One region of the Rhizobium sp. PAMB 3174 genome, then DNA from elsewhere that is predicted to be linked to it. Evidence: riboswitches for the same ligand, from Rfam matches in the RefSeq annotation. Region 1 holds a riboswitch; the other holds the start of a gene.
What was found. Region 1 has a riboswitch for thiamine pyrophosphate ahead of thiC (phosphomethylpyrimidine synthase ThiC). Riboswitches for the same ligand answer to the same signal wherever they lie in the genome.
Positions count from the first base shown of each region.

Region 1 (4,207 bases):
GGGTCCAGCGAGAGGTTGAACTGGTCCTCCCAGCGGAACTCGAAGCGGGCGCGCGACAGCGCATCGTCGCGAATCTTCGCGGCCGGATGACCCTTGGCGAGATCGGCGGCGTGGGCGGCGATCTTGTAGGTGATGACGCCCGTCTTCACGTCGTTGCGGTCCGGCAAGCCCAGATGCTCCTTCGGCGTGACGTAGCAGAGCATCGCCGTGCCGAACCAGCCGATCATCGCCGCCCCGATGCCCGAGGTGATGTGATCGTAGCCGGGCGCGATGTCGGTCGTCAGCGGCCCGAGCGTATAGAACGGCGCCTCGCCGCATACGGCGAGCTGCTTGTCCATGTTCTCCTTGATCTTGTGCATCGGCACATGGCCGGGGCCTTCAATCATGACCTGGCAATCCTTTGCCCAGGCGATCTGCGTCAGTTCGCCGAGCGTCTCCAGTTCGGCAAACTGCGCGGCGTCGTTGGCGTCCGCAATCGAGCCGGGACGCAGGCCGTCGCCGAGCGAGAATGACACGTCATAGGCGCGGCAGATGTCGCAGATCTCCTCGAAATGCTCGTAGAGGAAGCTCTCCCTGTGATGATGCAGACACCACTTGGCCATGATCGAGCCGCCGCGCGACACGATGCCGGTGACACGGTTGATGGTGAGCGGGATATAGGAGAGCCGGACGCCGGCATGGATGGTGAAATAGTCGACGCCCTGCTCCGCCTGCTCGATCAGCGTGTCGCGGAAAACCTCCCAGGTCAGGTCTTCGGCGATGCCGCCGACCTTTTCGAGCGCCTGGTAGAGCGGCACCGTGCCGATCGGCACCGGCGAATTGCGGATGATCCATTCGCGGATGTTGTGGATGTTGCGCCCGGTCGACAGGTCCATGACGGTGTCGGCGCCCCAGCGGGTCGCCCAGACCATCTTCTCGACCTCTTCGGCCATGGACGAGGTGACGGCGGAATTGCCGATATTGGCGTTGATCTTCACCAGGAAGTTCCGGCCGATGATCATCGGCTCGGCTTCCGGATGGTTGATGTTGGAGGGAATGACGGCGCGGCCGCGGGCGACTTCCTCGCGGACGAATTCCGCCGTGACGAAATCCGGGATCGCCGCACCGAAGCTCTCGCCATCGCGGACAAGCTTTTGCTTCAGCGCCTTGCGGCCGAGATTTTCGCGGATGGCGATGAACTCCATCTCGGGCGTGACGATGCCGGCGCGGGCGTAGGCGATCTGGGTGACGGCCTTGCCCTCCTTGGCCCGGCGCGGCGTCTGCAGGTTGGGGAATTCCGGCGTCAGGCGTTCGCCGGTGGCAAAGCCGTTATCCTCCGGCTTGACGACGCGGCCTTCGTATTCCTCCGTGTCGCCGCGGGCGGCCACCCAGTCGGCGCGCAGGCGCGGCAGGCCCTTTTCGATATCGATCGATTGCGCCGGGTCCGTATAGGGCCCGGAGGAATCATAGACCGTGACCGGCGGCTCGCCAGCGGTCGGATGAACAGCGATCTCGCGCATCGGCACACGGATATGCGGATGGATTTCGCCCGGCTTGTAGACCTTGGTGGAAGCGGGCAACGGTCCCTTGGTGATGTCGGGGGTAATATTCTTGGCGGCAATGTTCATTTGAGGCTCCAATGTTTCAAGTTGGAGACCCAGTTCGAAGCCGGAATGATGGTAAGACGCCCGCGACGTCCCGGATTTCGGGTTTCGTCGCATCTGCAGCGCTAGCACCGTCCCTACGCCAGTATGAACTGGATCAGGTTCAACGGGTCACTGCGCTGCTTTCAAGAAAGCCCAGCAGAATCTCAGCCCCTTGCGGGACCCCCCTGGTGAATGCGCCAAGGGTAGGAGCGAAAGCCGGCCGGCGTCAAGAGGCTTGGTGCCGGCGGCGCGAAATGTCAGATTTGCGCGACCGGCATGGCGAAGGGCCGGATGGCGATGCCCTCACCGGTCAGCGCCTCGCGGAGTGCCCGCGCCATCGCGACCGCACCCGGCGTGTCGCCATGCACGCAGACCGTCGCTGCCTCGACCGGCAGCTTCGTGCCCGCCGTCGTCACAATCTGGCCATCGCGCACCATAGAGAGCACGTGATCGGCGCTTTGATTGGGGTCGTGGATCACCGAGCCTTCCATCTTGCGGGAGGTCAGGCGTCCCTCGGGCGTATAGGTCCGGTCGGCGAAGACCTCGCAGACCACCGGCAGGCCGACCTTTTCCGCCGCCGCCGTCATTTCCGAATAGGGCAGGCAGACGAAAACCAGCCTAGGGTCCACCGCCTTGACGGCGCGCACGCAAATGGCCGCCAGATCCGCGTCCTCCGCCGCCATGTTGTTGAGCGCGCCATGGGTTTTCACATGGGTGATCGGCCAGCCGAGCGCGCGGGCCATGCCCTGGATCGCGGCGATCTGGTAGATGAGCTGCGCTTCGAGATCGGCCGGGCTGTCGCCGACGATCCGCCGCCGTCCGAAGCCGTAGAGATCCATGAAGGAGGGATGCGCGCCGATGGCGACACCACGCGCCTTGGCGGCGAGGATCGTGTCGCGCATGACGATCGGATCGCCGGCATGGAAGCCGCAGGCGACATTCGCCGTGGTGACGATGTCGAGCATCGCCTCATCGTCGCCCATCCGATAGGCACCGAAGCTTTCGCCCATGTCCGAATTGAGATCCACCGTCGCGACCATGCCGAAAACTCCTTCCAAATCCAAAACTTCCCGCATTTGAAGCCGATCCGGGGGCGGCAATCAACTCGCATCAGCGTCTTGCCACGTTACCGGTCGTGGCGGATGGTTTGTAGGACCTGACAAAGTCGCGGTGCGACTGCTCCACCTGTTCGGCAATGAACTGGATGACCGTCTGCACCCGGGCCGATTCGCGCGAATCCTCGTGGGCGATCAGCCAGAAAGTGCGCCTCAGCTCGACCACGTCCGGCAGCACGGGAACCAGCGACGGCAGGTCGCCGGCAATGAAATCCGGCAGGATGCAGAGCCCCGTCCCGGCCTCCGTCGCCTTCAGCTGGGCGATGAGATTGGTGCTCGACAGCCGGGCCGAGAGATTTTCGCCGACCGCGTAGAGATATTCGAGCTCCGGCGTGTAGATCAGCTCGGGGATATAGCCGATCAGGAGATGGCGGACGAATTCCTCCTTGCGGGTGATCGGGCCGTGGCGGCGCAGATAATCCTTCGACGCGTAGAGATGCAGCGTGTAATCCACAAGCTTGCGGGAAAAGAGCCGACCGCGCTCGGGCCGCGACAGGCTGATGGCGATGTCCGCCTCGCGCTTGGACAGGTTGAAGACCCTCGGCATTGCCACGATCTGCAGTTCGAGTTCGGGATTGCGCGCGGCAAGCTCGCCGATGCGGGGCGCCAGGAAGAAACTTCCAAATCCGTCGGGCGCGCCGATGCGCACCGCGCCGCTCAACGAAAAGCGCTCGCCGGCAATATCGTTCTGGATGTGGGCGGCCGTGCTTTCGATGTCCTCGGCGTGCTTGAGCAGGCGCTCGCCGATGTCGGTGAGCGTGTATCCGCGCGGCGAGCGGGTGAAGAGCGCGGCGCCCAGCTTTTCCTCCAGCGCGCGTACGCGACGGCTTACGGTGGCGTGATCCGTCCCCATCCGGCCGGCGGCCGCAGTAAGCCGTCCGGTGCGGGCAACGGAGAGAAAATAGCGTAAGTCGTCCCAATCAAAGAGCATGGTATGAGCATAATCGCACAATGGTATGGCGATCAAGCCCGTAGCCTTGCAGAAGCAATCGCATATATGAATTGCGATATGGAGTGTGCTGCACGGACGGCGGGATGGGAGCCCCGCGGCGGTGAAACAGCACAAACCGGAATGCGAACGGGAGGAGGAACCCATGACGCACGAGGCTTTCAAATGGCCAGAGTAGCGTTTGTCGGGCTCGGCAACATGGGCTTGCCGATGGCGATCAATCTCGCCAAGGCCGGCCATGAACTTCACGTCTACGATGCCGTACCCGAAGCGCTCGCGAATGCGAAGGCCGAAGGCATGCATCCCGCAGGCAGCGCCGCGAAGGCCGCAGCCGGTGCGGACTTCATCATCACCATGCTGCCCAACGGGCCGATCGCGCTCAAGGTCTTCGGCGAAATCGTACCGGCCGCCGACAAGGGTGCCGTGATCATCGATTGCTCGACGATCGATGTCGGCAGTGCCCGGGAGGCGCATCGCATGGCTGAAAATGCCGGGCTGATGCCGCTCGATGCGCCGGT
Region 1 covers NZ_CM128608.1:3,479,835-3,484,041, forward strand. The annotation lists gene thiC (phosphomethylpyrimidine synthase ThiC) at 1-1,607, opposite strand, end outside; TPP riboswitch at 1,700-1,822, opposite strand; gene ACU5AY_RS16800 (LamB/YcsF family protein) at 1,883-2,665, opposite strand; gene ACU5AY_RS16805 (LysR family transcriptional regulator) at 2,736-3,671, opposite strand; gene mmsB (3-hydroxyisobutyrate dehydrogenase) at 3,855-4,207, shown strand, end outside.

Region 2 (4,207 bases), 340 kb from region 1:
GAGGTCGCCAAGCGACAACGCCATTGCGAAGGACAGCGCCATCAGAAGCGCCTTGCGCAGCAGAGGCCAGTCGACCAGCCGCAGTTTCGACAGGCCGGACATGCCGAGGCTGGCGCTGAGCCGTGCCGTCCGCTGGCGGTGGACCTCGACCGCCGGATGGAGGATGCGCACCACGAACGGCAAGGCCATCACCGTGTTGATCAAGAGGACGAGATAGGGTGCCGCCGACGTGGTGACGCCCACCGACCGCAGGACGAGAAACCAGCCGGTACCAAGAACGACCGGCGGCACCAGCAGGACGAGTGACGAGGAAGACCCGATCGCCGTTGAGAAGGCTCTGGCGACAAGCGTTCCGCCGCCGTCGGTCTCCAGCTGCGCACGCACGAGCGCAATCCCGATAAGCACCGCAAACAAGCCGGAGAAGAAGGCGATCGTCAGGCTGGTCACCGTTGCCTGCCAGAAGACGGGTTCGCTCACAAGCCTGGCGAGATCGGCACGCATGCCGGCCGCCGCAACCATGGCCAGCGGCGACAGTACGAAAGCGGTCGCGACGGCAATGATCGCACCGTCGACAGCCTTCGCAGCAGGCGGCCGGGCATCCGGCCGGCGTGCAGTTCGACCGGTCGTCGTTCCGTGGTCCTCCGGCACCGGCAGGAACGCCATCAGCGACAGGAGAATAGCAGTAATGACGATCTGGATGACGGCCAATGAGACGGCGCGGCCGGGATCGAAATCGAAACGCAGCGCCTGATAGATTGCCACCTCAACCGTCGTCAACGCCGGACCGCCACCAAGTACCAGCACCAGCGTGAAGGAGGTGGCGCAGAGCATGAAGATCAGCCCCGCGACACCGGGCAGGTGCCGGCGCATGACCGGCCACTCGACGAAGCGGAAAATGCTCCCGGAGCGCATGCCGAGCTGCGCCGACAGGAGCCAGTATTCGTTCGGCACGCGATCGAGACCGGCCACCAGATAGCGGACGGCGAGCGGCATGTTGAAGAAGACATGGGCGAGCAGGATGCCTGACAATCCGTAGATGTTTACGGGACTGTCGAGGCCAAGACCGAGGAGAGCCTTGTTCAGCATGCCCTGCCGACCCCAGAGACCGAGCAGGCCCAGAGCGCCGATCAGCACCGGCAGGCCCATCGGCACGGCCATCAGCCGCAGCACCCAGACACGGCCCGGAAACTGTCTTTGACGTGCGAGCGCGCGTGCCACGGGAATGGCGAACAGGATGGAAAGCGCAGTGGAGAGGCCAGCTTGCCACAACGTGAAGATCAGTACGCGCCGGATATAGGGATCGCCAAGCGGCGAGATCGACAGGCCCGATCCGCCGTAGCTCAAGAGCGATCCGATCGCCACGCCGACGAACAGTGAGAGGCAGGCGAGGCCCATGGCCCCGCCGATGATCGCACCTCGTCTGTCCCGGCCGGCAATCTGCATCGAAACGTCAGTTGACCGCCATCGCCGCCAGCCATTCGTCGATCCAGGCCTTGCGGTTCTTCTCGACAGTGTCGGGGTCCATCAGGAAGGTTTTGTCCGGATGGACAAGCGTGTCGAAGGCGGCCGGAAGCGGCGCGGAAGTCGGGGCTGCCGGCATCATCCAGTTGGTTTCCGGAATGATGTCCTGGAAGGTCGGGCTCACCATGAAGGTCAGGAACTGCCGGGCGAGATCCTTGTCGGCCGCCGTCTTGGTCACACCCGCAACCTCGATCTGGATGTAATGGCCTTCGGAGAAGCTTGCCGCCTGGTAGCGGTTCTCGTTCTCGGCGATCATGTGATAGGCCGGAGACGTGGTGTAGGACAGCACCATCGGCGCCTCGCCCTTGGTAAACAGGCTATAGGCTTCCGACCAGCCCGGCGTCACCGTCAGCACGCGGTCCTTGAGCTTGCCCCATGCCTCCGGCGCCTTGTCGCCGTAGATCGACTTCACCCAGAGAAGCAGGCCGAGGCCCGGCGTCGACGTGCGCGGATCCTCGATGACGATCTTCTGCGACGGATCTCCCTCGACCAGGTCCTTCATGCTTTTCGGCGGTTCGGCCATCGACTTGGTATCGTAGACGACGGCAAAATGACCGTAGTCATAGGGGACGAAGACGTCGTCGGAGAAACCGCCCGGAACCGAAACCTTGGACGTGTCCACCTCCGCCGGCACGAAAAGCCCGGTCGACTTCGCTTCGGCGATGAGGTTCGTGTCGAGCCCGAGCACGACGTCGGCCTTGGTGCCTTCGCCCTCCAGCTTCAGCCGCGTCAGCAGCGCAACGCCGTCCTCGACACCAACGAATTTGACTGTGCAGGCGCAGGTCTTCTCGAAGGCTTCCTTGACCTTGGGACCCGGGCCCCAGTCGGCAATAAAGCTTTCGTAGGTGTAGACGGTCAGCACCTTGTCCGCGGCAGATGCCGGCAGAACGAATGACAGGGCCGCAACGGCCATGGTGAGCGAAATCGTCAGTCTGCGCATCAGGCGCCTCCTTATGTTTTACATGTTGGGATAGCGCGCTGATGAGATGCGTCTAATCCCTCCGCCGGTGTTAGCCGGATCAGGTTCTGCGGGTTGGCCTCAGGCCTCTCAGCGCCATTCCAGCATCGTGGAAGGTGCACCCCGTTAGATCTGCCGCGAGATTTACTGTGCCGGCGGCTTTATGACAAGGAAATTCGACGATTGCCGCCGCCGGTTTCCCTTTCCATTGCCGGCGATTTTGCGCTATTGCGCTTGTCCCATGACGCTCTTCACCATTCTTCTCGGCGGCGACCTTGCCGTAACCCCGCGGCTTGAGGCGGCCTCTGCCGGCGCGCGCTACATTGCCGCCGACGGCGGCATGCGACACGCCCGTGCGCTCGGCATCACGCCGGAGCTCTGGGTCGGCGATTTCGATTCCTCCACCGAGAGCCTGAAGAAGAACTGGCCGGACGTGGAGCGCCGTGATTTTCCGCCAGCGAAAGCGGCGACCGACGGCGAACTCGCGGTGCAGGTGGCGCTCGAACGCGGCGCGACCGCACTCGTTCTTGCCGGCGCGCTGGGCGGCGAGCGCTCGGATCATGCGCTGATGCATCTGCTGCACGCCAGTCACCTGGCCGAGAGCGGCCTCGACGTGCTGCTGACGTCGGGAATCGAGGAGGCCTATCCGCTGCTTCCGGGCGACCGGGAAATCGATCTGCCGCGCGGCAGCCTCTTCTCCGTGCTCGGACTGACGGCACTGTCCGGCCTGACACTTGCCAATGTCCGCTATCCGCTGCAGGCCTTTGCCTTGCCGTTCGGATCGACGCGGACGATTTCCAATGTGGCGGAAGGCCCCGTGCGCCTGTCGCTCAAATCGGGCCGGGGCATTTTCCTCGCCCGCCCCTATGACATGACAGGAGCCTGACCTTTGGCGCCCCCCATTCTCAAACTCGACGACATTCACTTGAGCTTCGGCGGCGCGCCGCTTCTCGATGGCGCCGGCCTGCAGGTCGAGCCCGGCGATCGCATCTGCCTTGTCGGCCGCAACGGTTCGGGCAAGTCGACGCTCCTGAAGATCGCCGCCGGCCTTGCCGAAGCACAGTCGGGCGAAGTCTTCCGTCACCCGTCCGCCACCATCCGGTATCTGGAGCAGTCACCCGATTTCGGCGACTTCGCCACCGTGCAGGCCTATGCAGAGGCCGGCCTCGGCCCCGGCGATGATCCCTACCGCGTCACCTACCTGCTGTCGCATCTCGGATTGACCGGCGAGGAACATCCTTCGACGCTGTCGGGCGGCGAAGCCCGTCGCGCGGCGCTCGCCCGCGTCATGGCGCCGGAGCCGGATATCCTGCTCCTGGACGAGCCGACCAACCATCTGGACCTCACCACCATCGAATGGCTGGAAGGCGAACTGAACGGGAGCCGCAGCGCGCTCGTCGTCATCTCGCACGACCGCCGCTTCCTCGAAAAGGTCTCCAACGCCACCGTCTGGCTCGATCGCGGCACTTCGCGCCGTCTCGACCGGGGCTTCGCCTTCTTCGAGGAATGGCGCGACAAGGTGCTGGAAGAGGAAGAACTCGAGCAGCACAAGCTCGGCCGCGCCATCGAACGCGAGGAACACTGGCTGCGTTACGGCGTGACCGCACGACGCAAGCGCAACGTCCGCAGGCTCGGCGAACTGCACGCCATGCGCGCCGAGCATCGTTCGCATCGCGGCCCGCAGGGCACGGTGCAGGCAACGGCGGTGGAAGCGCGTGAATCCGGCAA
Region 2 covers NZ_CM128608.1:3,817,079-3,821,285, reverse strand. The annotation lists gene thiP (thiamine/thiamine pyrophosphate ABC transporter permease) at 1-1,443, opposite strand, end outside; gene thiB (thiamine ABC transporter substrate binding subunit) at 1,451-2,434, opposite strand; TPP riboswitch at 2,501-2,615, opposite strand; gene ACU5AY_RS18240 (thiamine diphosphokinase) at 2,721-3,365, shown strand; gene ACU5AY_RS18235 (ABC-F family ATP-binding cassette domain-containing protein) at 3,369-4,207, shown strand, end outside.
Region 2: it holds a riboswitch for thiamine pyrophosphate, as region 1 does, so the genes downstream of both, thiB (thiamine ABC transporter substrate binding subunit) here and thiC (phosphomethylpyrimidine synthase ThiC) in region 1, are expected to answer to the same signal.